One region of the Glutamicibacter sp. 2E12 genome, then DNA from elsewhere that is predicted to be linked to it. Evidence: riboswitches for the same ligand, from Rfam matches in the RefSeq annotation. Region 1 holds a riboswitch; each other region holds the start of a gene.
What was found. A riboswitch is a leader RNA that binds a small molecule or an ion and turns the genes downstream of it on or off. The one in region 1 is predicted to bind S-adenosylmethionine.
Positions count from the first base shown of each region.

Region 2: linked by a shared signal. The riboswitch ahead of ACP3TE_RS03785 (O-acetylhomoserine aminocarboxypropyltransferase/cysteine synthase family protein) and the one ahead of ACP3TE_RS05875 (ABC transporter ATP-binding protein) in region 1 are both predicted to bind S-adenosylmethionine.
Region 3: linked by a shared signal. The riboswitch ahead of ACP3TE_RS04290 (hypothetical protein) and the one ahead of ACP3TE_RS05875 (ABC transporter ATP-binding protein) in region 1 are both predicted to bind S-adenosylmethionine.

Region 1 is NZ_CP188297.1:1,261,871-1,272,456, forward strand. It holds gene ACP3TE_RS05850 (NAD(P)H-binding protein) at 248-1,111, shown strand; gene ggt (gamma-glutamyltransferase) at 1,327-3,150, shown strand; gene ACP3TE_RS05860 (IS110 family transposase) at 3,354-4,460, shown strand; gene ACP3TE_RS05865 (LLM class flavin-dependent oxidoreductase) at 4,752-6,155, opposite strand; gene ACP3TE_RS05870 (acyl-CoA dehydrogenase family protein) at 6,213-7,544, opposite strand; SAM riboswitch class I at 7,560-7,651, opposite strand; SAM riboswitch class I at 7,919-8,020, shown strand; gene ACP3TE_RS05875 (ABC transporter ATP-binding protein) at 8,026-8,847, shown strand; gene ACP3TE_RS05880 (aliphatic sulfonate ABC transporter substrate-binding protein) at 8,933-9,955, shown strand; gene ACP3TE_RS05885 (ABC transporter permease) at 10,025-10,586, shown strand, end outside.
Region 2 is NZ_CP188297.1:829,952-840,537, forward strand. It holds gene ACP3TE_RS03775 (HEPN domain-containing protein) at 1-845, shown strand, start outside; gene ACP3TE_RS03780 (cystathionine gamma-synthase) at 1,064-2,278, opposite strand; gene ACP3TE_RS03785 (O-acetylhomoserine aminocarboxypropyltransferase/cysteine synthase family protein) at 2,275-3,588, opposite strand; SAM riboswitch class I at 3,677-3,767, opposite strand; gene ACP3TE_RS03790 (LysR family transcriptional regulator) at 4,000-4,941, opposite strand; gene ACP3TE_RS03795 (DUF1852 domain-containing protein) at 5,065-6,057, shown strand; gene ACP3TE_RS03800 (methionine synthase) at 6,076-7,116, shown strand; gene ACP3TE_RS03805 (flavin reductase family protein) at 7,103-7,651, shown strand; gene ACP3TE_RS03810 (hypothetical protein) at 8,304-8,831, shown strand; gene ACP3TE_RS03815 (DUF5677 domain-containing protein) at 9,570-10,586, shown strand, end outside.
Region 3 is NZ_CP188297.1:937,341-947,926, forward strand. It holds gene ACP3TE_RS04260 (aminotransferase class III-fold pyridoxal phosphate-dependent enzyme) at 1-1,055, opposite strand, end outside; gene ACP3TE_RS04265 (PucR family transcriptional regulator) at 1,137-2,672, shown strand; gene ACP3TE_RS04270 (APC family permease) at 2,728-4,257, opposite strand; gene ACP3TE_RS04275 (hypothetical protein) at 4,364-4,780, opposite strand; gene ACP3TE_RS04280 (helix-turn-helix domain-containing protein) at 4,918-5,484, opposite strand; gene ACP3TE_RS04285 (DinB family protein) at 5,621-6,208, shown strand; SAM riboswitch class IV at 6,276-6,389, shown strand; gene ACP3TE_RS04290 (hypothetical protein) at 6,406-6,672, shown strand; gene ACP3TE_RS04295 (VIT1/CCC1 transporter family protein) at 6,727-7,830, shown strand; gene ACP3TE_RS04300 (LOG family protein) at 7,894-9,084, opposite strand; gene ACP3TE_RS04305 (SNF2-related protein) at 9,171-10,586, shown strand, end outside.

The DNA.
Region 1 (10,586 bases):
AGTCCACGCCCGCAGGCCGGCAAACGTTACTTCAATCGGCGTCATCAAGTCATAGTCCGGACGGATCCACGCTGAAATCACGCAATAATCCACGTAGCAATCTGACACATTTCGCTACTTCCCCTCTTTGTGACGAAAGCCTTGCAGTTTCTGCCCATCTCTCGCTGGCTTGTGCCAGCAATCTTGGGTGGGGAATTCAGCGATGCCTACGGTGGTTGTAGCAGATGCAGACCAACGAGAGGACCCCATGAAGATCGCAATTACCGGTGCCACCGGACAGCTTGGAAATCTAGTCATCGACGCGCTGCTGGCGCGCGGGGCGAATGCCGGTGATCTGGTCGCCATTGGCCGCTCCGAGCAGAAGCTGGAACCACTGGCAGGCAAAGGCCTGGAAACCCGCGTTGCCGATTACAACGCCCAGCCAACTCTCGTGTCCGCACTCGAAGGCATAGACAAGCTGCTGCTGATTTCGGCCAGCGAGGTGGGCCAGCGCGTTGCCCAGCATGAGAACGTCATCAACGCGGCCAAGCACGTGGATGTCTCGCTGATCGCCTACACCTCAATTGCCAACGCCCTGTCCGGCGGCATGAAGCTCGCCGACGAGCACATCGCCACCGAACGGCTGCTGGCCGGATCCGGCATCGACTACGTGCTGTTGCGCAATGGATGGTACATCGAGAACTACACCGACCAGCTGATGGGCTACCTCAACAGCGGCACGGTGCTCGGTGCCGCCGGCGATGGCAAGATCAGCGCTGCCGCCCGTGCAGACTATGCGGATGCCGCTGCGGCCGTGCTGCTTTCCGAGGAGGACCAGAACGGCAGGATCTACGAGCTGGGCAGCGATAAGCCATTCACCCTCGCCCAGCTTGCTGGCGCGGTTGGCGCTGCCGCCGGCCAGGACATCGCCTACCAGGAAATGGATCCAGGGCAACTGGAAAAGATCTACGCTGATGCCGGCGTCCCCGGACCGTTCGCGCACATCCTCGTCGATACCGACATGCGCATTCGAGAAGGAGCGCTGGAAGTGGACTCCGGGGAGCTGGCTCAGCTGATCGGCCGCGCCCCGGCTTCCTTGGGCAAAGTCATCAAGGACAACCTGGACAAGTAGCCCAGGTGCACTAGGGTTCCAGCGGGCAGGCATTGGCGGCGATCGAGGCCGCGGTGCCTGCCCGCCGCTTTAACGCGTCACAACCCGGAATATTCGCGCGGCAATGCCGAAATTGCCGCGCAAACCCATGGTGCTGCGTGTCACAACCGCGCGGCGAGTTCCCGCTCCCGTAAATTTGCGCATACTTCATCCCCACCTGCAGAGGAGATCAAAGCATGCCACGAGTACGTTTAAGATCAGTTGCCTGCGCGGCAGCCATCGCCTTGGGCCTGGGAGCTTTCTCAGCGCTTCCGGCGAGCGCCGAACCACGGCACACCCAGAAGGACCCGACCGCCATCGGCACTGGAGGCGCAGTCTCGTCGGTCGATCCGGAAGCCACCGCTGCCGGCATCGAAATCCTGCGCAAGGGAGGCAACGCTGTCGATGCGGCTGTGGCAACCGCGGCGGCACTGGGCGTCACCGAACCCTATAGCGCAGGCATTGGCGGCGGCGGATACTTCATGCACTACGATGCGAAGTCGGGCAAGGTCAGCACCATCGACGGCCGCGAAACCGCCCCGGCAGGCATTGGGCATGATGCCTTCATCGATCCTGGAACCGGCGAACCGTATAACTTCACCCCGGAACTGGTCACCAGTGGTGTGGCAGTAGGCGTGCCCGGGACAGTGGCCACCTGGCAGCGCGCACTGGATAATTGGGGTTCGCAGAACCTGAAACAGGTTCTGCGGCCGGCAACCCAGATCGCTTCACGCGGCTTTGTCATCGACGAGACGTTCCGCGAGCAGACCCTGGACAACAAGGAACGGTTCGCCGCGTTCACCTCCACGAGCGAATTGTTCCTGCCCGGCGGAGATGCTCCGGAAGTCGGGAGCATTTTCAAGAATCCGGATCTCGCACACACCTACCGGATGCTGGCCAAGCAAGGCATTGATGGATTCTATGAGGGCGAACTGGCTGCCGACATCGCCCAAACGGTACAGGCGCCGCCAAAGAGCGAAGACACCACCCTCCCGGTTCCCGCAGGGCAGCTGGGCACCGCCGACCTGGCCGGCTACGAAGTGGTGGAGCAGGCACCGACAAAGGTGGACTACCGGGGCTACGACGTCTTCGGCATGGCTCCTTCTTCCAGTGGCGGAACGACCATCGGCGAATCTCTGAACATTCTGGGCGAATTCGATTTGCCAGCCATGGAAGAACCCGATGCCTTGCATCATTATTTCGAGGCAACTGCGCTCGCCTACGCTGATCGCGGCAAGTACGTCGGCGACCCCGCGTTCACCAGCGTCCCGACACGGACCTTGACGGACAAGTTATTCGGCGCGGATCGTGCCTGCGCCATTGATCCGGATCAGGCCGCAACGAAGCCGGTCGCTCCGGGCGACTTGGAAAACTATGATGGCCAATGCCCTGCGGCCACCAGCGAACCGGTAGTGGAGCAGGATACGGAGAACATCTCCACCACCCATCTGTCGGTCGTGGACCGTTGGGGCAATGCCGTTTCCTACACGTTGACCATCGAGCAGACCGGCGGCTCGGGCATGGTGGTCCCCGATCGCGGTTTCCTGCTGAACAACGAGCTGACCGACTTCTCCACGGTGTACGACCCGCAGGATCCGAACCGCATTGAACCTGGCAAGCGCCCGCGTTCCTCGATGGCTCCGACCATTGTCCTGCAGGACGGCGAGCCGGTGCTGGCCATCGGCTCCCCCGGTGGTTCAACCATCATCACCACGGTGCTGCAGACCCTGGTGAACCGCATTGATCTGGGCATGGACATCAGCGAAGCCATCGCCGCTCCACGTGCTTCCCAGCGCAATACGGCAGTGGTCACCGCGGAACCGGAGTTCATCCAAGTCCATGGTTCGGCGCTCGAAGCCTTCGGGCACAAGCTCGCGCCAGCTGGGGATTCCTTCACTCCGCAGGCGGAAATCGGGGCGGTTGAAGCGGTGGAAATCGCTGCCGACGGCACACTCACCGCCGCGGCCGAGCCCACGAGGCGCGGCGGCGGTTCAGCCATGGTGCTGCAGCCAACCGAATAGGCCCGCAGGCAGACGGCGGCCCCCGGCAACTTCATTCGAAGGTGCCGGGGGCCGCTGTCTGCTGCGCTAGCAGGCGATGCCCCTAGACCCTATGAGTAAGAGGTTTTTTCGCCAGGCCTCTTGCGGATCAGGGCCTCACGGTGCAGATTCGTGGATCATCCCCGAGAACGGCTCGGGGATGCCGACATGCAGCGGAGGCCCTGATGTTTACCCAGCGTACTGCGATCGGACTGGATGTGCACGCACGATCCATCCGCGCAACAGCCCTCGACACCCGCACGGGTGAAGTCCTCGAAGCGAAACTCCCCGGCGGGAACGAAGCCGTCACGACATGGATCAACGGGATCGCTGCCGACCACGGACCCGTCGCGGTCGCCTACGAAGCCGGTCCTACCGGATTCAGCCTCGCACGCACCCTCGCGGGCATGCACTACCCGGTGACCGTCGCGGCCCCGTCGAAGCTCCTGCGCCCTTCCGGGGACAAGGTCAAAACCGATGCCCGCGATGCCCTGCTGCTGGCACGACTGATCAAAGTCGATGAACTCGTGGCAGTGCGCGTGCCGACGCTCGCCGAGGAATCCGCCAGAGACCTCGTCCGAGCACGCGAGGACGCCAGAGTTGAGCTGATGATGTGCAGGCATCGGCTCTCGAAGCTCCTGCTGCGCCATAGCTTCATCTATGACGGCAGTACGTGCTGGGGCTCCAGGCATGAGGCATGGCTGCGGCGTATCAGGAAGAACGAGCTCGCGAGCCTTGGCACCGGAACGTTAGCGGCCTTCGACGCTGCCTTCGATGCGGCCACTTTCGGTCTTGCCCGGCGTGACCGGCTCGATGAGCAGATCAGCAAGATGGCTGCCGAATCCCAGTTCACTGCCGTGACCAACAGGCTGTGCTGCCTGCGTGGCATCAACACCCTGACCGGGTTCGCTCTCGCAGTCGAGCTCGGTGACTGGGATCGATTCACCGGCCGCACCATTGCGTCCTATCTTGGCCTGGTGCCCAGCGAATATTCCTCGGGGACCAGCAGGTCCTTGGGCGGGATCACGAAGACCGGGAACACCCATGCCCGCCGGCTGCTCGTCGAGGCTGCATGGCATCACAAACCGCGGTACCAGCCGGGGAAAACCATGACCGACCGGTGGGCCAAGGCATCGGCCCAGGCAGCGGCACGGGGCGATGCCGGGAATCGGCGCCTGAACCAGCGGTGGAATACCCTGGCCAGCCACAAGAAGAAGCACACCGTCGCGTGCACCGCGATTGCCCGTGAACTTGCCGGTTGGTGCTGGTCATTGGCCGTGATGGACGAATAATTCTGCAAGACTCGCCTCTCATATCATGCCAAGTGGAGCATGCAGCGTGAAGAGCGCATCAGCGGAAGGCCTATGAGCAGCATCCCAAGAGGTGCCACGCTCGATCCTAGACAAGCTGGTTGCTCTCGCCGAAACAGGGTCATGCGGTAACCAACCCGCGTATGTCAGACTGACCACGCGTCACCAAGACACGCCGCACCACCGGGTCGATCAGGGAGGTGAAAAGCACCCGCTCGGCAATCCAGCCGAGCGGGTGCTAACCCATGCCTACTTGACAATTACGGGCACATATCAGGCCTGCGCGGCCATCCGGTTGGAGATCTTGTACCGGGCTGCGCGGTGGGTGTCCTTCACGCGGTCGCCGGCGCCGAACATCTTGTGGCGCAGCGAGCCCTCGGTGTATTCGGTCTTGTAGACCCCGCGCGCCTGCAGCTCGGGAACCACGTACTCGACGATGTCCTCGAAGGTGCCCGGAGTGACAGCATAGGCGAGGTTGAAGCCGTCCACGTCGGTGTACTCCACCCAGTCGATGAGCTTCTCGGCTACCTCGGCGCCGGAACCGACGGAGACCGGGCCGAATCCGCCCACGCCGATCCATTCGGCCAGCTGGCGGATGGTCCACGGCTTGCCGGTATCGCCGCTGGCCTTCTTGAAGGTTTCCACCGAGGACTGGATGGCGTTGGACTTCACGTCGTCGCCGATGACATCGTCGGGGCCGTAGACGGACATGTCGATGCCGGTCCAGCCGGACAGCAGTGCCAGCGACCCCTCGATATCCACGTAGGAGCTGTAGTCCTGGAACTTCGCCTGGGCCAGTTCGGTGGTTTCGGCGGTAATGATGGTCTGCATGGCGAAGACCTTGATGTCGTAGCGGCCACGCCCGGCGGCCTCGGCAGCGTCACGGATCTTGCTGACCGCTTCCTTCAGCAGGTCGCGGGTGGGGCAATTGACGAAGATCGCTTCGGCGTTCGACGCGGCGAACTCGGTGCCGCGCTTGGAGGCGCCGGCCTGGTAGATCACCGGGGTGCGCTGGGTGGACGGCTCGGTGATGGCGATGCCCGGAACCTTGAAGTACTTGCCTTCGTGCTCGATCGGGTGCACCTTGGCCGGGTCGGTGTAGACGCCGGTGGCCTTGTCATTCTGCACCGCGTCGTCTTCCCACGAGCCTTCGAGCAGCTTGTAGACCACCTCGAGGTACTCATCGGCGTGGTTGTAGCGCTCGTCGTGCTCCATCTGGTCTTCCTGGCCCATATTGCGGGCGGCCGAGGGAAGGTAGCCGGTGACGACATTCCAGCCCACGCGGCCGTTGGTCAGGTGGTCCAGGGTGGCCAGGCGGCGGGCGAAAGCGTACGGGTGCTCATAGGCGGTGCCCGCGGTGACGCCGAAGCCGAGGTTCTCGGTCACGGCGGCCATGGCGGAAACCAGCATCATCGGGTCGTTGACCGGTGCCTGGGCGCCGGAGCCCAGCGGGGTGACGTTGGTGCCCTTGTACACGTCGTAGGTGCCCAGCACGTCGGCGAGGAACAGTCCGTCGAACTTCCCCTTTTCCAGCACCTTGGCCAGGTGCGTCCAGTAGCCCAGGGTGTTGTAGGTCGAGGCCTTGTCCTGCGGATGGCGCCACAGGCCCGGCGACTGGTGCACCACGCAGTTCATGTCGAATGCGTTGAATAGGATCTCGCGCTTGTTCTCGCTCATGGCTTTGCCCCCATAGGTCGGTAATCGTGGAAAGTTGCTGGTTTACGTCGCAGGCCCTCAAGCCCGCTGGGTCGAATCTTCGCCGGTGACGGACAGCCGCTGCGGCTGGACCCCGTTGATCTCGTAGTCCCCGACGATGCGCGCCTTGTAGATCGCCGGGTTATGGGTGGCGATGGTGCGCGCATTGCGCCAATGCCGGTCCAGGTTGCAGCCGCTTCTGGTGGAAGAGGCTCCCAGTGCGTCGAAGAGCTTGCTGGTCACGCCGATGGCCAGTGGCTGCACCACGGTTTGCGCGCGGTTGGCGGCCAGCTCGCATACGGCGTAGCGTTCCTCGTCGTTCAGTCCCGGATCGCCCAAGGCGGCTTCAACTTCAAGGACTGCGCCGATCACCACGGAGTCGGCAGCGAAGGACTCCGCGGAAACTTCGCCCACCAGCTGGAGGACCTGGGGTTCCTGGTATACCGGCACCCCGGTTCCAGTGGTGAAGATGCGGGTGCGTGCCTGCACCGCGTGACGCAGGTCGTTCAATGCGGCGCGGGCGATGCCTGCCTGCACGGCCATGAGCACCAGCTGGAAGATCGCCGCTTCGGAGTCATTGGTCTGCTGCGGCATGAAGCAATCCACCGGGACCTGGTGGAATTCGGTAGTGCCGGTTCCGGTGAGGCCCTGGCCGAACCCATCCCAGTCGTCGAGGATCTTGACGCCGCTGCGCTGGGTGGAGACCACGGCGATCTGGCGGCCGGCGAGCTCCGGGTGGGCCACGGCAACGGTGGTCCAGTCGGCAAAAATGGTGCCGGTGCAGTAGTACTTTTCACCGTCGATCACCCAGCGCCCGTCCACGGTGCTGGCCTTGGTGTTCAAGGTGCCCAGGGCGTTGCCACCGCGTTCGGTGTAGGCGTTGCCGATAATCTGCCCGGCAGCGATGCGAGCGACCCACTTCTTGCGCAGCTCTTCGTCCTCCAGCGCCAAGACGTTCTCGACGAATGCGATATGCGCACGCCACAGCTGGCCTACGTGGGAGTCCGCCTCGGACAGCTCGATGAGCAGACGGAAGACATCCACCAGCCGTGCGCCGTAGCCCCCGTCGGCAACGGAAAGGCGCAGCGCACCGAAACGCTCGCGATTCAGCAGGCCTACCTGCTCGAAAGGAAGCACGCGGTTCAAGTCGCGGTCCTTGGCTGTCGCGGCGATCTGCGCAAAAACGGGACGGAAAATTTCGGCCAGCCGGTCGTATTGCTCATCCGCACTTGGTCCGGGGGTGATTTTCAGCAATTGCCTGGTCGGCAGCTGTTCTTCAAACTTGTCCAGGTCCATTGTGGTGGCCTGCGAAGGGTCACTGAGCTGGTTGAAGTCCAGTCCGAGGGCATTGTGCGATTCACCAATAGGCATCAGGGTTCTCAATTCTTTCCATCGGTCCTGGCGGTAGCACCGTCCCGCTATTGGGGTGGTTGCTGCGGCGTCGTGGAGCCAGATCTCTCAGCCGCTCTGGATGGGTCGTAATTCATTTGTAACGGTAATAAACCGGCGTTTCCAACCCGCGAAGTCACATTTCGTCCCAGTGCCGGCAGTGCCCATCTTCAAATTTCACAGCCTAATCCGCGTCCTGCCGAAGATGAGTTGCAAAGTTTTGCTTAATGTCGAGCAAACCGGCCTGCAATAAAATAAATAACGAAATTTCTGGGCAATGTGACGTAGTTGTCGAAGATTTTTTCATATTACGCAAGATTTGCGTTCAAATCGTTCGACTCGTTGTAATGGACACGTAACCATCCCGAGCGGCCGAGAGATCTGGCTCCACGACGCCGCAGCAACCACCTTTGGAGTTTTGCTCTGCAGGCCGGTGCTACCGCCAGGAACGATGGAGATGAACATGACTCTTTCCTTTGCAGCGCCCGAGGCAGCTCCCGTTGCCTCAGCTTCAAGCGCCCTGGACGTGCAGTTCAGCAACGTGTCGCGAACCTTCACCACCAAGATGGAAAGCCGCACCGTTCTGACCGATATCAACCTGCAAATTCCAGCAGGTCAAGTCGTGGCCATTCTTGGAGCCAGCGGTTGCGGAAAATCCACGCTGCTGCGTTCAGTATCGGGCTTGGACCACCCCACCACCGGCACCATCCGCACCGGCACCCGCGAGGTCACCGGCATCAACGAGTTATGCGCCGTTGCCTTCCAGGAGCCCCGGCTGCTGCCATGGCGCTCGGTTCGCCAGAACATTGCACTGGGCCTGGCACCGGAAACCGATAAGCGCGCCGGCAACTCGCTGATCGATGAGTTGATCGAGCTGACCGGTCTGAGCCATGCAGCCAGCTTGCGCCCACGCGAGATCTCCGGAGGCATGGCGCAACGGGTTTCGCTGGCTCGCGCGCTGGCTCGGCGCCCGGGTGTATTGCTTCTTGATGAACCCTTCGGCGCCCTCGATGCGCTGACACGCTTGAAGATGCAGGATCTGCTGCTCTCGATTCACGCATCGTTCCCCACCACTGTTCTCATGGTGACCCATGATGTGGACGAGGCGTTGACTTTGGCTGACCGCGTGATTGTTCTGGGGCGAGGCGCTGGGCATAGTGCAGCGGGCGTCATCGAGGATCTGTCCATCTCAGCTGTGCATCCACGCCGGCATACCGATGAAAAGTTCGTTGCAGATCGCCTGCACCTATTGCGCCTGCTCGGCGTCGACCCAACCAACCATTAGTCCCGGCCACGCCGTGGGTCCCGAACCATTCGTCCCCTTTGCCTTTTCACCTACACCGCTTGCACGCACAATTCTAGGATTCTCCATGCTTTTGAACCGTCTCACCCGCCGCACTGCATTGTCCGCCGCCGCCTTGATCGTTGGCGCAGTTGCCCTGACCGGCTGTGCTGGCGAAAACGCTACAGCCTCCTCGGATGGTCAGACCCTGTCCATCGACTTTGCCACTTACAACCCGCTGAGCCTGGTACTCAAGGAAAAGGGATGGTTGGAAGCAGCCGCCAAGGAGCAGGGCGTAAATGTCGAATGGATCCAGTCCGCTGGTTCCAACAAGGCCAATGAAGCTCTTCGCGCCGACGCAATCGATGTTGGTTCCACAGCCGGTTCCGCTGCGCTCCTGAACCGTTCGAACGGTGCACCCATCAAGACCATCGCACTGTATTCGCAGCCGGAATGGGCGGCCCTGGTAGTGGATAAGGACTCGAAAATCGAGTCCGTTGAAGATCTCGCTGGCAAGACCGTGGCCGCTACAAAGGGCACCGACCCATACTTCTTCCTGCTGCAGGCGCTGGAATCCGCGGGCTTGAGTGAAGCTGACATCAAGCTGCAGAACCTCCAGCATGCCGATGGACGTACCGCCCTGGCCAACGGCTCGGTTGATGCCTGGAGCGGTTTGGATCCGATCATGGCCGCTGCCGAAAAAGACGGCGCGCAACTGGTTTACCGGAACTTGGATTTCAACACCTACGGTGCGCTGAACGCTCGCGAAGACTTCATTGAGCAGAGCCCCGAACTCGCCCAGCTCGTTGTCGATGCCTACGAAAAGGCTCGTGGCTGGGCAGCTGACAATCCCGAGGAAACCGCAGAAATCCTGGCCGACGTAGCAGGGCTCGAACCAGGAGTTGCTGCCACCGTCATTGAGGAACGCTCCAATCTGGACGTTCCGGCAGTTCCCGACGCCAAATTCACTGGAGTCCTGAGCAAGATTGCTCCCACGCTGGTCGCTAGCGGCGATGTCTCGGAGCAGGAATCCGTTGATGAAGCTCTGGAAACCCTCATCGATGACCAGTTTGCCGTCAAGGCAGACGCAACAAAGATCTCCGGAGAGTAACCAGCCATGAGTCCCTCTAACGTGGCTGGAACCCGCGGAAGCCAAACACCTGCCAAGCAGAAGGCCAGCATGGCCGCAACGATCCTGCGTGCCCCGAAATGGCTGCTTGCGCTGGTCTTGCCGCTGACCACCCTGGCTGTGTGGCAATTTGTCACCGTTACCGGAATCGTTGCTCCGTGGACACTGCCAACTCCGGGTTCAGTGGTTTCTGCTGCCATTGAGCTCTTCCAGGATGGCGAACTCGGAAAGCACATCGGCATCTCCACTCAGCGTGTTCTTCTCGGTTTCGCCTTCGGATCATTGCTGGGCTTGGCGCTGGGTGCGCTTGTCGGACTGTCCAAATTGGCAGATGCATTTCTGGGACTGAGCATCAGCGCCCTGCGTGCAGTCCCTTCCTTGGCTTGGGTTCCGCTGCTGGTGCTCTGGATGAAAATGGGTGAAGATTCCAAGGTCACACTCGTGATCATTGGTGCCTTCTTCCCGGTCTTTACCACCGTCGCCTTGGCGTTGCGCCATGTCGATGCCCACCTGGTCGAAGCAGCCCGCTCCTTCGGGTTGAAGGGATTGAAGCTGCTGCGCACCGTCCAGCTGCCCGCAGTGGTCCCTTCGATCTTCTCCGGCCTGCGTTTGG
Region 2 (10,586 bases), 430 kb from region 1:
CAACCGAAGCTGACCCTGCTCTGAAATTAAGCTTCATGACAAACCGGCGGCGTCGTGGGGCAAGTATCGAGCTTTTCGCCAGTGCCGATGCAGAAGTTGCACTCATCGATGATTTGTCCAGTTCTGCTGAGGAGCTACTCCACAGAACCAGCCCGCTCTTGGGCCTGATGAGTCTGGCGACGTTCAATACGAGCGGTGTCGAGTCGATCAAGGCGCAGACTGTTGACGGTGAAGAAGTCTCCCTTTTGTGCTATACGGGACATCAAAGCGAACCGGATCTTTACACCGAGGCTGGTGGCACCGTCTTCACCTTCAACGATGTGTCGCTTGGTAACTTCTTGGAGGCCTGGCAACGGCTAACCTCTGGAGCACAGGCGCAGTATGCGTGGAATTTGGTAGTTGGACTCATCGGCCACTCGCCACTCATGGTAGAAGAGCATTTAAGCCAAGTTCTCGCAGCCGCTGAGGGGTTCGATACCTGGTGCCTTGACGGAGGAAAAAATACTGAGTTGAAAAACCGTCTGATCAGATTGCATGACAAGCTCCCGGCAGAGCTCAAAACACAACTCCAACTCGATGTCGAAAAGTGGGTCGATTGGGCCGTATGGGCACGGCATCACGTCGCCCATGGCGGAACGAAGAAGCACCGCGACATCAGTAACTTCTACCAGCTCAAAATCATTTCCGACTCTGTTCATCTGATTACCTACCTCGCTGCCCTCTCGGAATTGAGAATCCCGGATGAGAAATTGATTCAGGCAATCACTCGCCATCCCCGGTTACGGGTCTTGGCAGACCGGTGTGCTGAAATCCCTAAACTTCCCACCGCTGAGGACGGACCTTAGAAAAGCGTGAGAGTGAGCCTGAAAGTCAAGCATCAACGGCATTACTACATATCGCAGTCCCCGACTCGGCCACAGCTCCGAGGAATCTCCGAATCTGATTACCAGTATTTCGTGGCAGACCTTCAAAATTGGGTAATCGCAGGCGGAGACTAGGATCGGCAGTTCGCCGATGTCAGTGTCCTCCTTACACGGCATGTTTCAATCCACTTGCCCTTAGGTCAGGCTGTGGCCAGGCTGCGGTGCTGGATGCTGTCCGCGCTGGTTGCTTTCGCGGCCGCGGCCAGCCCGCGTTCCAGATCGGCAATCAGGTCGTCGGCTTCCTCGATGCCCACCGAGAGGCGGACCAGGTTGGCCGGGATTTCCAGCGGGGTGCCGATCAGCGAAGCATGGGTCATTTCGCGCGGATAGCAGACCAGGGATTCCACCCCGCCCAGGGAGACCGAGAGCTGGAAGTACTCCATGGATTGGGCGAAGGCGCGGGCGGCGGCTTCATCGGAGAGCTGCAACGAGAGGATCCCGCCAAAGCCACGGCCGGCCGCGGACTGGGATTTGGCCAGTTCATGGCCCTGGTGGCGTTCCAGTCCCGGGTAGTAGACGCGGGTGACCTCGGGCTGGTCATCGAGCCAGCGGGCCAGGGTGGAGGCGGTAGCCCCGTGGCGTTCCATGCGCAGGCCCAGGGTCTTCAGCCCGCGGGCGGCCAGGTAGGAATCCTGCGGACCGGAGACCGCTCCCCCGGCGAACTGCTGGTAGCCCACGGCTTCGGCCAGGCTCTGCCCGCGGTGCAGGTGATCGGCCACGATGACCGCACCACCGAGCACGTCGGAGTGCCCGCCAATGTACTTGGTGGTGGAATGGACCACTGCGTGGGCGCCGAAATCCAGCGGCCGCTGCAGGTACGGGGTGGCGAAGGTGTTGTCCACCACCAGCAGGGCGCCGTGTTCGCGGGCGATGGCCGCCCACCCGGCCAGGTCGGCGATGCCCAGCAGCGGGTTGGACGGGGTTTCCACCCAGAGCAGCGCGGTGTTCGGGCGCAGCGCGGCGCGCACCGCATCCAGGTTGGTGATGTCCACCGCCGAAGAGGTGATCCCCCATTTGCCGTGCAGCTTGGAGATCAGCCGGTTGGTGCCGCCGTAGCCGTCGGCGCCCAGCACGATGTGGTCGCCCGGCTGAAGCACCGCGCGCAGCAGCGCATCTTCGGCCGCGATCCCCGAAGCGAAGGAGAAGCCGGCGGCGCCGCCTTCCAGCGCGGTGAGCTGGGATTCGAACCCGTTGCGGGTCGGGTTGGAGCCGCGCGAGTATTCGTGCCCGGCGCGCAGCACGTTGATGCCGTCCTGGATGAAGGTGCTGGTCTGGTAGATCGGCGGGATCACCGCACCGGTGTGCGGGTCCTTGTGCTGGCCGGCGTGGACGGCGAGGGTGTTGAAGCCGCTCATGCGAAACTCACTTCCTTGGTGCCGGCGGTGGCCTGGGTTGCGGCCAATGCAAGATCCAGCGATTGGGTGATATCTGCGAGCAGGTCGGCGGGGTCTTCCAGACCGACCGACAGGCGCAGGGTGGAGGTGTTCAGGCCGGCGTCGGCCAGCTGCTGCTCCGAGAGCCGGCAGTGCGTCATGGTCGCCGGGTGGGAGACCATGGTGCGGGTGTCCCCCACATTCGCGGCCAGGGAAATCAGCTTGAGCCCGTCGATCACCGGGGAAACCAGGGCCGGGTGGGCCAGCTCGATGGCCAGCACGCAGCCGGTGCCCTTCGGCGCCAGCGCCCGGGCCAGCTCGTGGCTGGGGTGCTCGGGCAGCGCGGGGTGGTGGATGGCGGCAATGCCCGGATACTCGGCAAGCGCGTCGATCAGCCTGGTGACGCTGCGCTGCACGTGGGCGGCGCGCACCGGCAGGGTTTCGATTCCGGCCAGGATTCCCTGGGCGCTGGCCGGGGCCAGGGTCGGGCCCAGATCGTGCAGGAACTTGGAGCGCACCAGCATTGCGTAGGCGGCCGGTCCGTGGCGCTCAAGCAGCGAGGTGTTGTTCAGACGCACCCGCGGGGCGGCGATCTGCGGCCAGCGGGCGGCATCGGAGAAGTCGAATTTCCCCGAGTCCACCACGACCCCACCGAGCACCGAGCCGTGTCCGGCCAGGCCCTTGGTGGCCGAGTGCACCACGATGTCGGCACCGAGTTCCAGCGGGCGCACATTCAGCGGGGTGGCCAGGGTGTTGTCCACTACCACCGGGATGTTGTGCTCGTGGGCGATCGCCGCAATGGCCGGGATATCGGCCACGGTGCACAGCGGGTTGGAGACCGACTCCAGGAAGAACGCCCGGGTGTCCGACTCAATGGCCGCAGCCCAAGCCAAAGGATCGGCCTGGTCGACAAAGCTGACGCGGATCCCGAAGTCGGCGAAGGTGTCGGTGAGCAGGTCCACGGTGCCGCCGTAGAGCGAGGAGGAAGCCACGATGTGCTTGGGTCCCTGGGTCAGGGCCAGCAGGGACAGGGCGACGGCGGACTGGCCGGTAGCGGTGGCTACCGTCTGGGCCCCGCCTTCCAGCGCGGCCACGCGCTGCTCGAGGATCGAGACAGTGGGGTTGCCGGTACGCGAGTAGGTGAAGCCGGCCTGGCGCAGCGCGAACTTCTCGATCGCTTCGGCATGCGATTGGAATTGGTAGGCTGCAGAATTGTGCAATGGCGGCAGCATCGGGCGGAAGTCTCCGCTCGGGCGGTACCCTGCGTGCACCGCGTCGGTTCCTTGGCTCATAGCTCCTCCTCGATTCTCTGCGAGGGAGTGCACCGATTGGCGTCGTGTGGCAACACGAAGCGCAACGCGCAAAAACGCGTTCGGAACTGCTCCATCGTTCCTGGCATTAGCACCTTTCGGTTTCCCGATGGTTGCTGCGACGTCAACGAGCCAGATCTCTTAGTCGCTCTTGATGGTTTGTTGTTCTTCCATGGTTGGCCATGGGCTGCGAGGGGTGCAAGCGCTATCGGGCGGCCGGCTTCATACAAGGCCGCCAAGCTTCATATGTCGTGCACTTGTCATGATGACGCGGTGGCTGGCGCCACTTTATGACGCACCAAAATGAGAAAAACCCCGAGACTTTCAAGGTTTTCCCGGAAGTTTATGACGATGGAGCGGCACTCGATGACCGGGGGTTACGCTGTTGGCGGCTCAGCCGAGCACTTCCACCCCGAAGCTGGCCACCACTGCGCGGACTTCTTGCAGGTAGCGCTGAGCCTGGTCGGTGAGCGGGATCGCGGCGTGATCGATCCAGCCGATCTCGATGCGCTCGTCGATGTCCAGCGGGATGGCAACGATGGATGGATCCAGCTCGTCGCTGATGATGCCGGTGGAGATCGTGTACCCTCCCAGGCCGATCATCAGGTTGAAGATGGTCGCACGGTCCGAGACTTGGATTTCCCGCTGGCTGGAGCGTGTGGAGAGCACTTCCTCGGCGAAGTAGAACGAGTTGTTCGCGCCTTGATCGAAGGTCAGCCGGGGCAGGTTTTCGAGGTCTTCGAGGGTGACCTGGTCACGGGTGGCCAGCGGGTTGCTGCGCGAGATGAAAATGTGCGGATCGGCCAGGAACAGCGGGTGGAAGACCAGCCGCGATTCGCGCAGCAGCTTGTCGATGACCTTCCGGTTGAAGTCGTTGCGGTACAGGATCCCGATGTCGCTGCGCAGCGTGCGCACGTCCTCGATGATCTGCTCGGTGCGGGTCTCGCGCAGCGAAAACTGGTATTCCTCGGCTCCACTGGCCTGCACCATCCGGACAAACGCATCCACCGCAAAGGAGTAGTGCTGGGTCGAGACGCCCAGCAGTCGTCTGGCGGAAGGGCGGCCGAGGTAGCGGTGCTCAAGAAGCTCCACCTGCTCGAGCACCTGCCGGGCGTAGCCCAGGAATTCTGCGCCTTCGGCGGTGAGCGTCACTCCCCTGGCCGAGCGCACCAGCAAGGTGCGCCCCACCCGCGATTCGAGCTCCTTCATCGCCGCCGACATGCTGGGCTGCGCGACGTAAATCAAGTCGGCGGCAGCCGAGATGGACCCCTCGGAGGCTACCGCCACGAAATAGCGCAGCTGCTGCAGCGTCAAGCCATTTGTTCCCTGAACCATAGCCAGAGTCTATATCAATCCATAGTTATATCGAGTTACCTGATATCAAGAATCACCCTGCATGATTGACGCAACGACTTCCCCTCGGCCCACCACGGTCCCCTCAGAAACAGATTGGCCATCATGGCAGACGCGTTGACCTTCAGCATTAGCACCACTAAATTCGACGAGAATTACTCCCCTTCGACAAATTCGCGCACCACCACGAACTTCGCCAATTTGGCGCGTGGAGAGCGCCGCGAAGAGAACCTGAACAATGCTTTAACAATGATCAACCGCCGCTTCAATTCCCTGGTTCACTGGGACAATCCCCAGGGAGACCGCTATGCGCTGGAATTGGAAATCATTTCTGCCAATGTGCATTTCACTGCCGATAATAACTACCAGAAGTTTCCCCTTTTAGAAGTCCTTGAAACCACGATCGTGGATAAACTACTAGGCACTCGAACCCAGGGAATAGTCGGCAATAATTTTTCTTCTTATGTCCGCGATTACGACTTCAGCGTAGTGCTTCCAGCCTCATGTAATGACAGCGGAGCTCCGGTGCTGCCAGAAGATTTTGGTGATCTCCATGGACAGCTCTTCCAACATTTTTTGAACTCACAGGCATACCGTGAACGTTTTGCCCAGCTGCCGGTGATCTGCATCAGCGTCTCGACTTCCAAGACCTATTTCCGCACCGGCAACAGCCATCCAGTGCTCGGTTTGGAATACCAGCAGGACGAAAATTCATTGACCGATGCGTACTTCGGGAAAATGGGCTTGAGCGTCCGCTACTTCATGCCGCCAGGTGCCGTGGCACCGCTGGCGTTCTACTTCCGCGGTGACCTGCTCAACGACTACACCAATCTGCAGCTGATCAGCCTGATCAGCACCATGGAGACCTTCCAGAAGATCTACCGCCCCGAGATCTACAACGCCAACTCAGGAGCGCCTGCTGTGTACCACCCGAGTCTCGGCGCCCAGGATTTCTCCCCCACCCGCGTTTTTTATGACCGCGAAGAACGAACCCAGCTAGGCAAGATCCAAGGGAAGTTCACCGAAGAGCATTTCATTATTCCGAATCGCGAGCTGCTCGCTCAGTGGTCTTCTTCCTACCCGGCTCCTGTCGCCTAAGATCCCGAAAGATATCCCATGACTTCCCCGCTTATCCCCACGTCAATTGTCGGCAGCCTGCCCAAGCCTTCATGGCTTGCCGAGCCTGAAAAGCTCTGGTCACCATGGAAGCTTGAAGGCGCGCAATTGCGCGAAGGCCAACAGGACGCCATGCGTGCTGCGGTTCTTGAACAGACTCAGCGCGGCATCGACATCATTTCCGATGGCGAGCAGTCCCGACAGCACTTTGTCACGACCTTCATTGAGCACCTGAGCGGCGTCGACTTCGAAAAACGCGAGACCGTGCGCATCCGCAACCGCTACGACGCCAGTGTCCCCACCGTCGTCGGTGCCGTTGAACGTGAAAAGCCGGTCTTTGTCCAAGACGCGAAGTTCCTCCGTTCCTGCACCGACAAGCAGATCAAGTGGACCCTACCTGGCCCGATGACCATGGTTGATACCTTGTACGACGCGCACTACCGCAGCCGCGAAAAGCTGGCTTGGGAATTCGCGACCATCCTGAACCAAGAAGCCCGCGAGCTGGAAGCCGCCGGGGTGGACGTCATCCAGTTCGACGAACCTGCCTTCAACGTCTTCTTCGACGAAGTGGCCGACTGGGGCATCGCCGCACTGGAGCGCGCCTGCCAGGGGCTCAAAGCCGAGACAGTTGTTCACATCTGCTTCGGCTACGGCATCAAGGCGAACAATGACTGGAAGGCCACCCTCGGAGCCCAGTGGCGCCACTATGAGAAGTCCTTCCCGCTGTTGCAGGCTTCCTCCATCGACACTGTTTCGCTGGAGTCCCACCACTCGAAGGTCCCGCTAGAGGTCGTCGAATTGGTGCGCGGCAAGCGAGTGATGCTCGGAGCTATCGACGTGGCCAATAATGCTGTGGAGACTCCCGAGGAAGTGGCGCAGACCCTGCGCAACGCACTCGAATTTGTGGATGCGGACAAGCTGATCGCCAGCACCAACTGCGGCATGGCTCCATTCCGTCGCGACGTTGCCCTGGCCAAGCTCAGCGCACTCAGCGCAGGGGCTGACATCCTGCGCGAGGAGCTTGTTGGTGCCCGCGTCTGAAGTGACAGAATCGGCGACACCTTCGTTGCCCGCGGAAGACTTCAAAGCGATCTTCCGCGGGCACCCCGGCGGCGTCAGCCTGATTACCGCTGATGCCGGAGACGGCCCTGTTGCCCTCACGGCAACGTCCGTGGCATCGATCAGCGTTGATCCGCCATTGCTCGTCTTCTCGATTTCTGCCTTATCCTCGGCGGCCAAAGTGCTCACCCGAGCAAATTCTCTTGTCGTTCACAGTTTGGATGCGCATGACATCGAGGTGGCTAAATTAGGGGCAACCAGTGGCATCGATCGCTTCGCACAGAAGCAAACGTGGTCAAGGCTGAGCACCGGCGAACCGGTATTTGATGGCGTCCGGGCCTGGGTTCGTTGCGAGGCCATTGAGCGAGTCCAGGCTGGCACGTCCACGGTTTTTGTGGCCCGGGCGCTCCAGTCGCACATTGAACGCGACAGCGAACCTGGCCAGCCCAGCGACGGTTTGGTCTATCACAACCGTGCCTGGTATCAGCTCGATGAGCATTCCAAGCTCGCGCTCTGAGCTAGATCGCAAGGCTAATGTTCCTATGAGGTTTTACTCGATGGCTACTTTGCCGGTGGCGTTAAACCGCATGGGACGGCAGTCTGTTCACGCCCATAGGGAAAGAGCATCAGTTATGAGAACGAACAGTGTTCGAAACAGCAGACCTCCTAATGGCGGCACGATATTCAGCACTATTTCATACAATTCGATGCCCCGTGCGCGTATGCTAACGAGCCCGTAACTAACAGATGCCACACCAAGTACGGCATCCGAGCAGTATTGACCTAGTTGACATATTGAACAGGGGTTTATGGGATCTTAAGGATTCAGAGTTCAGATGCCCTCCAAACCCACCTTCTTCCAGTGGCGAGCGTGCGATAAAGTGCGTCAGATTCCGAAACCCCAACTCAATACGCTGCAAATAGGTCGTCAGTCTGAGTACTCGTCACAAAATACGAGACTTGCAACAGTCTACGACTAGCTCCAATATGGGCGACAATAATGACACTTTTACTACTGAAATGGATCAGAGAATTCGACAAATGCATATAAATCGGAATTATTCTAAGCTCTACATGTGATATTCATTCCGATACCATCATTATCGCCTGCCCTCTGGCCTGATCTATTCGTTCTCATTTCTTCTTTAGTTGCTTCGCTTGCTTGGCCTGTGACCCTCGCTTTTTTACTTTTAGTATTCCGCAAAGGGGTCGCGAGTATCCTAGATTCCATTAAAGATCGTATGCCAAATATGGAGCGCCTCAAGACACCATTGATTGAAGCGTCTTGGAGCACTTCGGCTGTCGAAGATTTATCTAAGGAAGTCGATAATTTTGGTCATACCGCACTCATCACTACCCAACCACAAGACGACATCCCCACGCAGCTCGCGAAGTTAAAGCCAGCTGCAGGCGTTATTGACGCCTTCCTTGAAGTAGAGCAGAAAGTCAGAAGGTACCTCAGGACTACAGAATGGAATGAATTTCGCAAGAGTGCGATCTGGGCTTTCCAGAGAGACAGCGGTGCACCAAATCAATTGAAAAGCGCAGTGAGGGAACTGGCAACACTTCGAAATGCTGCTGCGCATGGGGTAGGGGACATCAGCCTGGAGTCGGCCTTAGAATACATTCGAACCGCGTCACGGGTAGCACGAGAGATCGATTTGCTTATCGATGAATCGCAAGTGGGTCCGTCCTAACAGGCACAGGATTCTATCCGGTAGAGCAAATTTAGCTGTTGTTAATTCGCATAAGCCACAATTGCTCAGCTAGAGATGGCACGTCAAAGACAGTATTGTTTCCGAACCAAACCATTGGCCCAAGCGTTGAAGGCATCGCCAGCCTGCCGGCCTCCACTCAGGATAGCACTACGCCAAAAAGTAGTTGAGAAACAATGCGATGCGTATCTGAAACTTCACCATTTGCCATGGAAGCGATTAGATTACTCACAACTTCACCTAGCATTGGACAATAACGATACAAAAGTACGGGAGCGGAAATAGCTGCGAGGACTCCCGGCTACCCACGAATCCGACGTATCGTGACGTCAGACGGATTTCCCGGTAACCCGATTATCAAACACTCAAGGACCAACGATTCACCATCGATGAGTCTTAGCTGTTGATGATAAAGACGTCAGTAGGCCTGGTAAATCTCTGCCACACAGTATTAGAAAGAATTCCATAGGCAGAGTTCGCATTAGCAACGAGTACGAATCTTGGCGTCTTCTTCGGAATCAAAACTCATTCCACTGCGTTGCGTCCGAATGCAAGTTATCCTTTTGCGCCTAGTTTCCAGACTGGTATCAGTCATGTCCAATTAACGCCGAGTCTCAGTATGTTCCTCCGACCATCTCTTTCACTGCGCTAGAAACAAGGTGGCAACGATACTATGGAAATAGTGTCAGTAAAGAGAATATACGAAAGGACAGTGCATATATGAGTCAGAACTCCAAGCAACGTCAGAAGCGTAAAAACGCATCAGGAGAAAGCTTCGGAATCCCTAAGCAGGATTGGACGACGGCTGATAAAACGGGCCGCGAAATGCCGGATATGTTTACTGCTGCAGGAAAACTTGATGGGCTTCCCGAAGCGATGCTCAATGAGGTACTAGATTTCCCCTCTGCGGTAAGCCATCTTGTTGTCTCAATCTACTCAGAGCTTGAAAATCACGCTCAAAAATTGATCCTCACCGCTGCGGTAAATGATATCGTGTCGCTCGTTACCCGAGCCTACGCCTTGGACGGCCGCTCTGCCGCGTACTCCGCCCGCGCTCTATTTGAACACCTAATCAATTTCCACGATGTCTGTGATTCGACGGTAAACACGCCTGATCGCTACACCTACCACAAATACATTACTCAAAAAAGAGTGGCCGAACACCGTGGGGCCCTTGAATTGTTATCGGACAGAGAACAAAAGAGAGAGCGAAAACGTCTAGATAAGCTTGCTGAGTCGACCCGCAATAAAGCGGCTGTAGCACTTGATAAATACGGTAATGAATTTTCTCGACAGTGGGCCCAAGGTTCTCTTTTCAATCGAGCTAAGCTATATGACGCTGAAGATGGGTACGACGGTTATCGAATCCTCTCGTCAGTAATTCATGGATCTAGCGGGGCCATGTCAGGAGTCACTCGAATCATTGATGGAAGGCAAATACATCGGACAGGACCGGATCTTGAACTCGCATCGCTGGCGTGGATTGAGGGTTTAACTGCTTTCTACCGAATCACCGAGGTGCTAGCTGAACGCACGGGGTTATGGGAGGCCGAGGACCTCCGTGAACGAACAGGACATCTCGTCCTCTTTTGGTCAGAAATTCGTGCCGAGCTTCGACGACTCGATGAGCGTTTGTGGCCAAAGCGTGCGCCGCGCGAAGCTGTTGCAGTGGTGGCGTTCCACCCAGGCGGCCGTCACAGGTGGTACCTCTACAACCCTGATGAAGAATCACTAACC
Region 3 (10,586 bases), 320 kb from region 1:
TGGGCGTTATCCAGAAGCATCCCATCCTCGAACTGCTCGAATACAGCCAGCGCCGCTTCGCAAGCCAGCGGGTTGCCAGCATAGGTGCCGCCCAGGCCGCCAGCGTGCGGGGCATTCATCAGCTCGGCGCGCCCAGTCACCGCGGACAGCGGAACTCCGTTGGCCAGGGCCTTGGCCGTGAGGATCAGGTCACCTGCCACGCCTTCGTGCTCCGAAGCGAATAGCTTCCCGGTGCGCCCCATGCCGGCCTGGATCTCGTCGATGACCAGCACAATACCGTGCTTGTCGGCCAGCTTGCGCAGCCCCGGGATGAACCCGGCCATCTGGACAACGAAACCTCCTTCGCCCTGAATCGGCTCGATCACCATCGCGGCGAAAGTCTGGGGGCCGTAGTCCATCAAGGTCTGCTCGACGGACGCCAGGACCGCTTCGACGGTGGCCGCTCCCCCAGAGGGCCGCAACGGGTTGGCCGAGGCGGCGCGCACGATATGCTCGGGCATCGGGCCGAAATTCATCTTGTACGGATTGATCTTGGCAGTCATGCCCATGGTCAGCAGCGAACGGCCGTGGTAGGCCTCGTCGAAGACCAGCACGTTAGCGCGTCCGGTGGCAGCACGGGCGATCTTGACCGCGTTCTCCACGGCCTCGGCCCCGGTGGAGAACAGCGCTGTGCGCTTCTCGAACTCGCCGGGGGTGTGCTGGTTCAACCAGCTGCACACCTGGGTGAAGGATTCGTACTCGGTGACCATGAAGCAGGTATGGGTGAAGTCCGCCAGCTGCTTGGCCACGCGTTCGGCCACGCGGCGGTTCGCGGCACCCAGTGAAGTCACGGCAATCCCCGAGGCGAAGTCGATCAGGCGATTTCCGTCGACGTCTTCGATAATCCCGCCATCGGCGCGGCTGACGAAGACCGGCAAGGTGACGCCAAAACCGCTACTGACCTGTTGCACCCGCTGCTCATGGAGGGCCGCAGAGCGCGGGCCGGGGATGCTGGTGGCAAGGTGCCTGGTCTGGGACAAGGTTGGGGCGTCGGTGGAAGCAAGGGTTTCAGTCATGGCTCAAGCCTAGAAATCCCCGTGACACGCGTCATTGGTCATTGCATCCAAGTCCAGCATCTTTCTTGGATAATTTACCCAATGATTACGCTTTTGCAGCTGGGCGCGGAGTTGGGCACCGAGTTCTTCCCTGCCAGCACCGGAACCTTCCGTGCCCAGCCGGTCAGCGGGGTGCATGTCTCTGAGTTGGAAGATCCCACCACCTATCTGGACGGCGGCGAGCTGCTGCTGACCACCGGCATGCCATTCGCCGCGAGCGAGGAAGCTTCCCGCGCATACATGCGCCGGCTGCAGGACAAAAAAGTCTGCGCCCTGGGGCTGGGGCTGGGTCCATGGCTTCGCACGGTGCCCGAGCACGTCATCGCCGCCTGCGACGCTGCCGGCATAGAGCTGGGGATCGTCCCGGACCAGGTGCCCTTCCAGAACATTTCACGGGCATACTGGCGCCTGGCCTCACGTGATCAGGCTTCGAACCTGATGGGTTCCTTGGGCACGCAGACTGCCTTGGCGCGTGCCGCCGTACGCCCGGATGCCATCAATGCAGTCGTGCGGGGCTTGGCTGAGGCAGTGAACGGCTGGGCCGCCTATCTTTCCGTCGATTCCCGGCCGGCGGCCTGCTACCCGGCATCCGCCGAAGCGTTCCTGGGCGAACTCCGCCACGAGTCCATGCGCTTTCGGCGCAATGGCATGCCCTCGGCGTCCACCTTCGAGGTCCAGGGCCACGAAGTTGCGCTCTATCCCATCCTGTCCGGAACCACGATCCACGGATATCTCGGAGTTTCCGCCGGGCGCAGGCCGACCAAGGCCGACCGGCAGATCATCATGACGGCCTGCACGTTGCTCTCCTTGCGCGCCAGGCAACGGGAATTGGCTGCCAGCACGAATAACGCGCTCAGCTCGGCCACCGCAAAATTGTTGCTGCATGGCCAGCCCGAGGCGGCACGCCTGGTCGGGGAAGAAGCCGGATTGGGCAGAATACCTGTTCGTGTGCGAATCCTGCTGTACCGGGCAGGTGCCGATACCGATGCAGCAACCGCACTTCATGCGCTGCCCTCGCTGGCGCGCCCCGCCGCCTTGCCCGATGTCGCCGCAGCGGTACGCGAGTGCCAGCTTCACTATGAGGACGGCGCCGAACATTATTTGATACTTCCCGAACCCGCAGACAGTTCCGGCAATGGCGAGGCAGTGGCACCGCAGGCTGCAACCGCAACGGGCCCGATGGCGTGCGGGCGATTTGATTCCCCCGCACCCGAAGTCCACGCCGTACTCTCCCAACCATTGAACTTGGCCGAGATCCCTGCCAATTTGCCTGCCCTGCGCCAAACGCTGGACGCTGTCCCGTTCGGGACCATGGCCTGCGGCGCCCCGGGCTTCGATGCCAGCGCAGAGACCTGGGTCAAGGCCCTCGCAGCGTACGCGCGCGCCGATCTGCTCTCCGCGGTCACCTCCTACCTGCGCCATCGCGGCCATTGGGAAGAAGCCTCCCGCGAATTGGGCATCCACCGAAATTCCTTGCGCCACCGCATCACCGTGGCCCAGGAATTGCTTGGCGCCAATCTCGATGATCCGGATGCCGCCGCCTCGCTCTGGCTGGCCCTGCGCCGGGCACAGAAATAGGCACGCCGCAGTCTCTGCAATAGCCAGATCCCGCGGCGTGCCCCAGGTGCAGCCGTCAGCCCTTGAGCCGAGTCCGGCTATCGTGCGGCGCACTGGCGCGTCGCGTTGCTGCGGCGTCCGGGCCGGTGGCACCGAGCTTGGCTTGCTGGCGGATGCTCAGCTTCTGCAGCAATTCCTCTTCCGCGAATTCGCCCGGCGCAATCCCGCGTGGCACCCGCAGCAAGAAGGCCATGCCCAGGATCCACCAAGCGGCGAAGAGCAGCCACGGCTGCCACCCGATGGCCGCCGGCATTCCCGGAAGATACAGCGAAATCAGGCCGGCGCAGAAGACCACCGACAGTACGCCGATGACCTTGCCGCCGTTTCCCGCACCGCCCACGCGCAGCGGGCGTTGCATCTGCGGTTCGCGCTGGCGCAGAATCAAGAACGCCACGCCCACCAGCAGGTAGGCGATCACGATCGACGGCGAACCGGAATCCACCAACCATCCGAGCATGGCGGTGCCGAAGAATGGAGCCAGAATGGAGAGGCCGCCAATGAACAGCAGTGCATGGCTCGGTGTGCGGTGCTTCGGATGCAGGTAGGCAAACCAGCGTGGCAGCATCCCGGAACTGGCCATCGCGTACATCAGTCGCGAAGCACCCATCAGCAACGAATTCCACGAGGTGAGGATGCCGGCAATGCCGCCGGCGATCAGCACCTTTGACATGATTTCGGAATTGAACAGTGCCCCCATCGCGTCGGCAGTGGCAAGTTCGGATCCGGAAAGCGCCGAAGCGCCCATTCCCGAGGCGGTGGCCAGGATGATCCCCACATACCAGGCGGTGGCGATCAGCACCGAAATCACCACGTACTTGCCAATTTTTCGCGGGGCGATGTCGCATTCCTCGGCGGACTGCGGGATCACGTCGAAGCCGACGAACATGAACGGCACCACGATCATCACGCCGAAGAAGCCGGCCACCCCGTTTTCGAAGAATGGTTCCATATTCCTGCTCTCGCCCCCGGTGAATGCGCCAGCAAGCAGCATTGCGCCGATGACGAAGAGGAAGAGCACCACGAAGGTCTGCACTACACCGGCGGTCTTGATGCCCCGGATGTTAATCCAGGTGATCGCTATCGCACCGGCGACACCGACCAGCGCCCAAGTCAAGTAGACCTCTGAGCCAGCGATCTCCCATAATCTGATCTGCGAAAGCTCCGGGAAGAGATAGAGCACGGATTTGGGCAGTGCCACTGCTTCAAAGGCCACGATCGCAATGTAGCCGCCGACGATGGCCCACGAACCGGCAAAAGACCAGCGGGCGCCCATGGCGCGCAGCAAGTAGTTGTGCTCACCGCCTGCTTTCGGCATGGCCGCAACGAGTTCGGCATAGGTCAGGCCAACTACCGCCATGATGCCACCGCCAACCAGCATAGCCAGCGTGGCTCCCAGCGGACCGGCGGTGGTAATCCAGTCGCCGGTGAGCACGACCCAGCCAAAGCCGATCATCGCGCCAACGCCTATGGCCAAGGCATCCCAGCGGCCGAGGACCTTCTTGAGGCCTGGTTCTGCGGTGTGGTTCTTCGCGGTTTTTCCTGACATGGCAACCCCTTCTGGAAAGTTGATCAGGATCACACTATGCAAAATCGCGCCAAAGGGTATTGGATGTTTTGACTACATTTCAGGCTATTCCGCCCAAATCGGAAGGCTAGGCCTCACCGGAGCGCTTCTTGCTGGCTTTCACCAGCGCGCGATCGACCTCATGAATGCCCAGGCAGAAGCCTGCGGACATTACCAGCGATTTGATCGTCAGTTCAGAAAGGTCATCGGCTACGTACACCAGCTGGATCGGTCCGGCCAGGATGAGCAGGACACCGGTCCACAGCACATACACCCACGAGGTGCGCGCCTGCGCCATCAGCGGGAAGCGTGCACGTCGGCGAATCGTTCGCACGCCAATGGTGACAATGACGACGGCCAGAATCGCTGCGCCAATGAAGAAGAAATTGCGTTGGGTGCGGATCCAGGTCAAGGTGGTGCCAATAAGAACGCCGAAAAGTATCGAAGCCCACCAGCTGATACTGCGCAGTTGATCTTGCGCAGCGGTTGGTTCGCCTGTCCTCACGCCTCTCCCATCACTCATCGTTCCGAGCGCCCCGAAACAACGCATCGTTCCTAGAATACGCGGTTCATCTCCCCGCAGACGAACGCGCAGCCGCACCGCTCATGCCGTGCCCTGGCAGCAGGCGCATGGGCTTGGCGTCATGAGAGGATCAGCGTCCAGGTAACCACAGCTACCTCATCAGAATCGTTTTCCCAGCTATGCGGTTCACGCCCGGGGAAGGTTATCGTATCGCCTGCTTCGAGTTCTACGCGCTGATCTGGCAATACCAGGATGAATTTTCCCGCGATCACGTGCAGCACTTCCAGCTCGCAATCCACCGAATACAGTTCTGCTTCACCGGTGCCCTTGGGCGCAATCTCAGCGCGAATCATCTGCACCCGCTTCTCGCTGCGTGGCGTAACCAGCTGCTCCGTGATGCCGTCGCCGCCCAGGGAAACACGGGGAGCCTGCTCCAGGCGGACCAGTTTCGTTTCTGGAACCTCGAAGAGGGTACCTACTTCCATGCCCAGCACTTCGCACAACCGCAAAAGGGTCGAAACCGAAGGGCTGGTCAGGTCGCGCTCGACACGTGAGAGGAAACCTTTGGTCAGTCCGGATAGCTCGGCGACCTGGTCAATGGTCATGCGCTGGGTCTGGCGCACCCCGCGCAGCCTCGCACCGATGTTGATCGCAGCACCGGTTGGTTCAACTGGCAAGGTTTTCATCGTTTGGCTCCATCGACGTTTTTTGCAGCAACTACAACCGCAACCACTTTGGCTTCAAGGCCTGCGGGGCAAGTTTACCAATGGTAAACACACGGCGCCCCTACCGCGGACCCACCACGGTCACTAGACTCTGTCCATGGACAGCACCAAGGACAAGCTCTGCGGGTACCTGAACGACGCACGCGAGAATGCGATCTTCAAGGCAGAAGGCCTCGCCGAGCACCTGGCCCGCACCCCGCTCACCCCTACGGGCACCCATATCCTGGGTGTACTACACCATTTGGCGATCAATGAATACGAATATTTCGGCACCTGCCTCAAGCGCAAGGCCAATGACCGCTACGTTCGCGAGTTCATAGCTCCGCATGATCCCGACGCGGATTTCCTTCCGCCAGCAGACATGCGCGCGCAACAGCTGATCGGCCTCTATCGGAAAGCCATCGCCTTCGCCGATGAGGCCATCAGCACCCTGCCCCTGGTCAGCCCCGTAGAGGTACCGTGGTGGGGGCCAGCCGGGAATACCACATTGGATCACCTGCTCATCCATGCGCTCGCCGAGACCTCCCGCCATGCAGGGCATTTGGACATTATTCGCGAGCAGCTCGATGGCCGTGCTGGCTGGACCGCGCAACTGGATCTGCTGCCCGGCTACACCGCGGGGCAATGGGCCGAACAACGCGAGAAGCTGCAGCAACTGGCCAATGCCTTTGCCCCGGGCAGCTGAGCCGCAGTCATATTACGCATTCGGACTTCACCGCGCCCTGCCACCGGCGGTACCATCGGAAATGTTGCTTCACGAGACGCGGCGCCAAGCTCCGACTGGCCGCGCACCAACCCCAAGTTCATGGGTGGTTCGGATGAGGAAGCGGTCCGCGCATCAACAGGTGCACGGGCAAGAGCTCGCAAGAGAGTTGACGTCCCATGGCATATCCGATTCTGCCCGTCATCGACCGCCAGACCGGCCAAGTGCAGTTCAAGGCCGAAGGCCGCTGGCGCACCCGCTACGTTGCAGATCCGCTCAGGCTTGAACAGCTCATTGCCCGTTGCGCCCGCCGGCCGACCTATGATCCGGCCACTTCTGAATTGCAGCTGGTGCTGCCGGTAGCCGGAGATCCCGCGGGCAAGCGAATTGCTTTTAGCCTTGCCAAATTCCCAAGTGCAGGAGCCCTGACTAAACTGGGTGGTTGATCCGATCCACGGGTTTCATTGGAAAATCCATGTTCCAGGAGGGTCATCGTCGCGATGCCACAGCACCCAGAAACCGAACCTACCAAAGCGCAGATCCAGCGATGGCGCAAGTATCTCGCAGATGAAGTCGCCGAAGGCTCCATCTACCGGGCCCTCGCGGAAAAGAAAACCGGTCAAGAACGGCAAATCCTGCTGGGCCTTGCAGAGGCGGAAGCCCGCCACGAATCCCACTGGCGCGTCCTGCTCGGCGAGCATTTCAAGGAAGTCCGCCCGTCGCTGCGACGCACCATGCTGCGCTTCCTGGCATTGCATTTCGGTTCGGTCTTCGTGCTGGCCATGGCCCAGCGCTCCGAAAGCAGTTCGCCCTACCGCGACGACAAGGACGCCACCGCGCAGATGGCGGCCGACGAACAGGTCCACGAAGAGGTCGTCCGGGCGCTGGCTACAGCAGGCCGTGCGCGCCTTTCGGGCAACTTCCGCGCTGCGGTCTTCGGCGCCAACGACGGGCTGGTTTCCAACCTGGCGTTGATCATGGGTATCGGTGCGACCGGTGTTTCAGCGACCTTCGTGCTGTTCTCCGGTGTTGCCGGTTTGCTGGCCGGCGCACTGTCCATGGCAGCTGGCGAATACGTCTCGGTGCGTTCCCAGCGCGAGCTGCTGACCGCCTCGCGACCAACCCAGGTCACGCTAACCGCCGCCCCGAACCTCGATCTGGACGCCAACGAGCTGGTGCTGATCTACAAGGCCCGCGGAATGAGCGATGAAGATGCAGCGCACCGGGCCGCAGAACGCATGGGCCTGTTCACCTGCGATTGCAACCCCGACTTCTCGTTGAACCCGGAAGGCCGCGGCGAAGAACTCGAGAAGGAGCACCAGGAACTGGGGTCGGCCACCGGCGCGGCGGCCACCTCGTTCATCCTTTTCGCTTCCGGCGCGGTCGTGCCGATCCTGCCTTATATCCTTGGGCTCTCCGGCATGACCGCGATCCTCGTCTCGGTAGTCCTGGTAGGCGTGGCCCTGATGATCACCGGAGGGATCGTGGGACTGCTTTCCGGTGCCTCCCCGCTCAAGCGCGGCCTGCGCCAGCTAGCCATCGGCTGGGGCGCAGCGGCCATCACCTACTGCTTGGGCCTGATCTTCGACGTCAGCATCGGATAGCAGCCTGCTGCGATTCGAATGCCGGTACAGCTTTGGCTGTACCGGCATTTTCCATGCCGTGCTCTAGCTGTTCTCCGGCCGCCGGGTACGCCGGCGCAGGGTTTGCATGCTCTGGATGAACTCCATCGCTTCTTCGGCGGTTTCCACCAGAGCAATCTTCTGTTCCATGACACGGTCCTTGGCCAGGGCCTGAAGCAGCGGCCAAGCAGGCAGATCCCTCGTCCAATAGTCCTTGCCGATCAGCACCATCGGCACCACGCGAGCACCGGTAGCGTAGTAGTTTTCGCAGGCATCCTGGAAGATTTCCTGCACCGTGCCGGCGGCCCCGGGCAGAACTACCAGCCCGCCGTTGGACTGCTCCAGCAAAATCGCTTCACGAATGGAATTGGTGAAGAACTTGGCAATCTGGGTGGCAAACAGATTCGGCGGCTCGTGGCCGTAGAACCAGGTTGGCACGCCCAGGGACTGCCGCTGGCTCGGGAAACGCTCCTTGACCATCAGCGCAGTTCTCGCCCAGCCGGTGCGCTGATGGATCGCATCTGGCGCTTCGGCCAGCATCTGCAATGCCGTAGCGACATCTTCTTGCCCGTAATCGGCCAGCCACGCACCGGCGTTGGCGGCTTCCATTGCGCCGGGGCCTCCACCGGTGGCGACCGCGTAGCCGGCCCGGGTAATCATGCGCCCAAGCTCCAAAGCTTGCGCATACTGCGCAGTGCCCCGGCTCATCGCATGCCCGCCCATCACCCCGATAATCGGGGTTTCCTTGAACGTGCCCTCGTACACCGCCGAGACCAGCGCCTGGCCAATGTGGTGATCATGCAGGGTTCTTGCCAGCGCATTGCTATCGCTATCGGAATTCACCGCTGCATGCTGCTGGGAGTACGCGTAGATCTTCGCATCAGGCACTTGCTCGTAGGTCTGCGTCCGGATCCCCGAGTACAACTCATGCGGCGAATACAAGCCGCGAGCCACCGTCTCGAAGGGAAGCTCGTCCCCCGAGCTCATGCACAGCCCGCCAGTGGCTTGCACGATCTGCGATCCTTGCGCGGAATACTGGCAATCGATGAATAGCGCTTCGGAAAGATCCAAGGATTCCAGCACGGTATCCCGTTCGCGCAGATCAACACGGTGCACTCGCCAGCCTTTTCCGCGTGCGCGGTGGGAAGCCAGCGCTTCGGCTGCGAGACGGTCGAATTCAACGAGCGTCGTTATGTTCACTGCGCGTGCTGGAAGGTAGGGCCACACTTGGGACATGCGTCAACGCTACGTCATAGATAGTGATTATTCACAGAAAGGCCCTTCAACTTTCGCGAAGGCCCGGAACGTGAAACGATGAGAGGATGATTGAATCTGTTCCACCAACCATTGATGCCCGCCACTTATTGGCTTTTCTGGGCAACGTTCCTTTCTTCTATGGAAAGAACCTGGCTGCAGAAGCAAATTCCGTGGTTGACGTGGAATTCGACGAAAGCACCCACCAGATCGAAGGCACCGTCACCGATTCTGGCGAAGAATATTCTCCGATGATCCAGGTCCTCATGGACGGTGGAGAGTGGAAGATCGAATCGTGCGAGTGCACCTGCGACGCACCGGGCATCTGCTCGCACATCGCGGCACTGGCTATTGTCTCCAACAAGATCGCTTCCCAGCCACGCCCCGTGCCTGCCCGGGAAGAGAAGCCGAACACAGTTTGGTCGCAGCAAATCGATTCATGGTTTGAAGAGTCCGAGCCGGGCCCGGCCGATGGCCTGCTTGGTTCGCAGCACGATCCGGTAGTGCCGATGGCGCTTCAGTTCCTGCTCTTCGATTCGAAGGACGCCACCCAGCAACAACAATGGATGCCGACCGGAACCATCCCGCACCCGACCCGCAATAAGCGCTTCCGCTTGGGAGTGCGCCCAATGGTTCGCAACACCGAAGGCCGTTGGGTTCGTGGCCAGCTTCGCTGGACCACCCTGGGCTTCAAGACCTACGGCTGGAACCTGCTGCGGGCGCAGCACCACTGGTTTACCCGCTTTGCCTCCATGGCGCGCAGCGACAGCCAGCTGCAGTTCAAGGTGGATGAAGACTGGCTGTTCCTGGACGAGTACGCTTCCGAGCTGCTCTGGCCACTGCTTGACCAAGCTGATGAGCTGGGAATTCCACTGATCACGACCCGATCCGAGCAGCGCGTGCGCATCGTTGCTCCAGCCAGCTTCAGCATGCAGGCCTCCCTGGATGAGCAACGGTTGCAATTGGACGGTGTCCTGCACATTGCAAACCAGGAACTCATTCTCGATCCGGAGGCACCAAGCGGTGTCATCGCCGAGCATGGTTTCTATGCCCAGTTGGCTCAGCCTGATGAGATTTGGCTCGCGCCAAGTGTTGAGCCGATTCCTGACGCGCACCGCCGCTGGTATGTTGACCGCCGTCCGGTCACCGTGCCTAGGCCGGAGATCAACGATTTCTTTGAATCCTCCTACCCGCGTTTGGCCCGCCGTTTCGAGCTGCGTAGCGTTAGCGACGAGCTGGAATTGCCTGCTTTGAAACCGCCCTATGTGCAGGCGACCGTGGTCTACAAGCGCGAATTCAACGAGAATAACGAACCGAACGACACCGCCGCGCTGGACTTCCAGATCCTCTACCCGGGGATCCCTGGCGACCAGGAAGTGTATGACCTTGAGGCCGAGGAACTGCTTCAGGCCGCAGTGCATGAAGTTTTCCTGGTCCATGAAGAAAGCGGCAATCCCAACTTGTCGCCGAAGTTCTACGCCCGC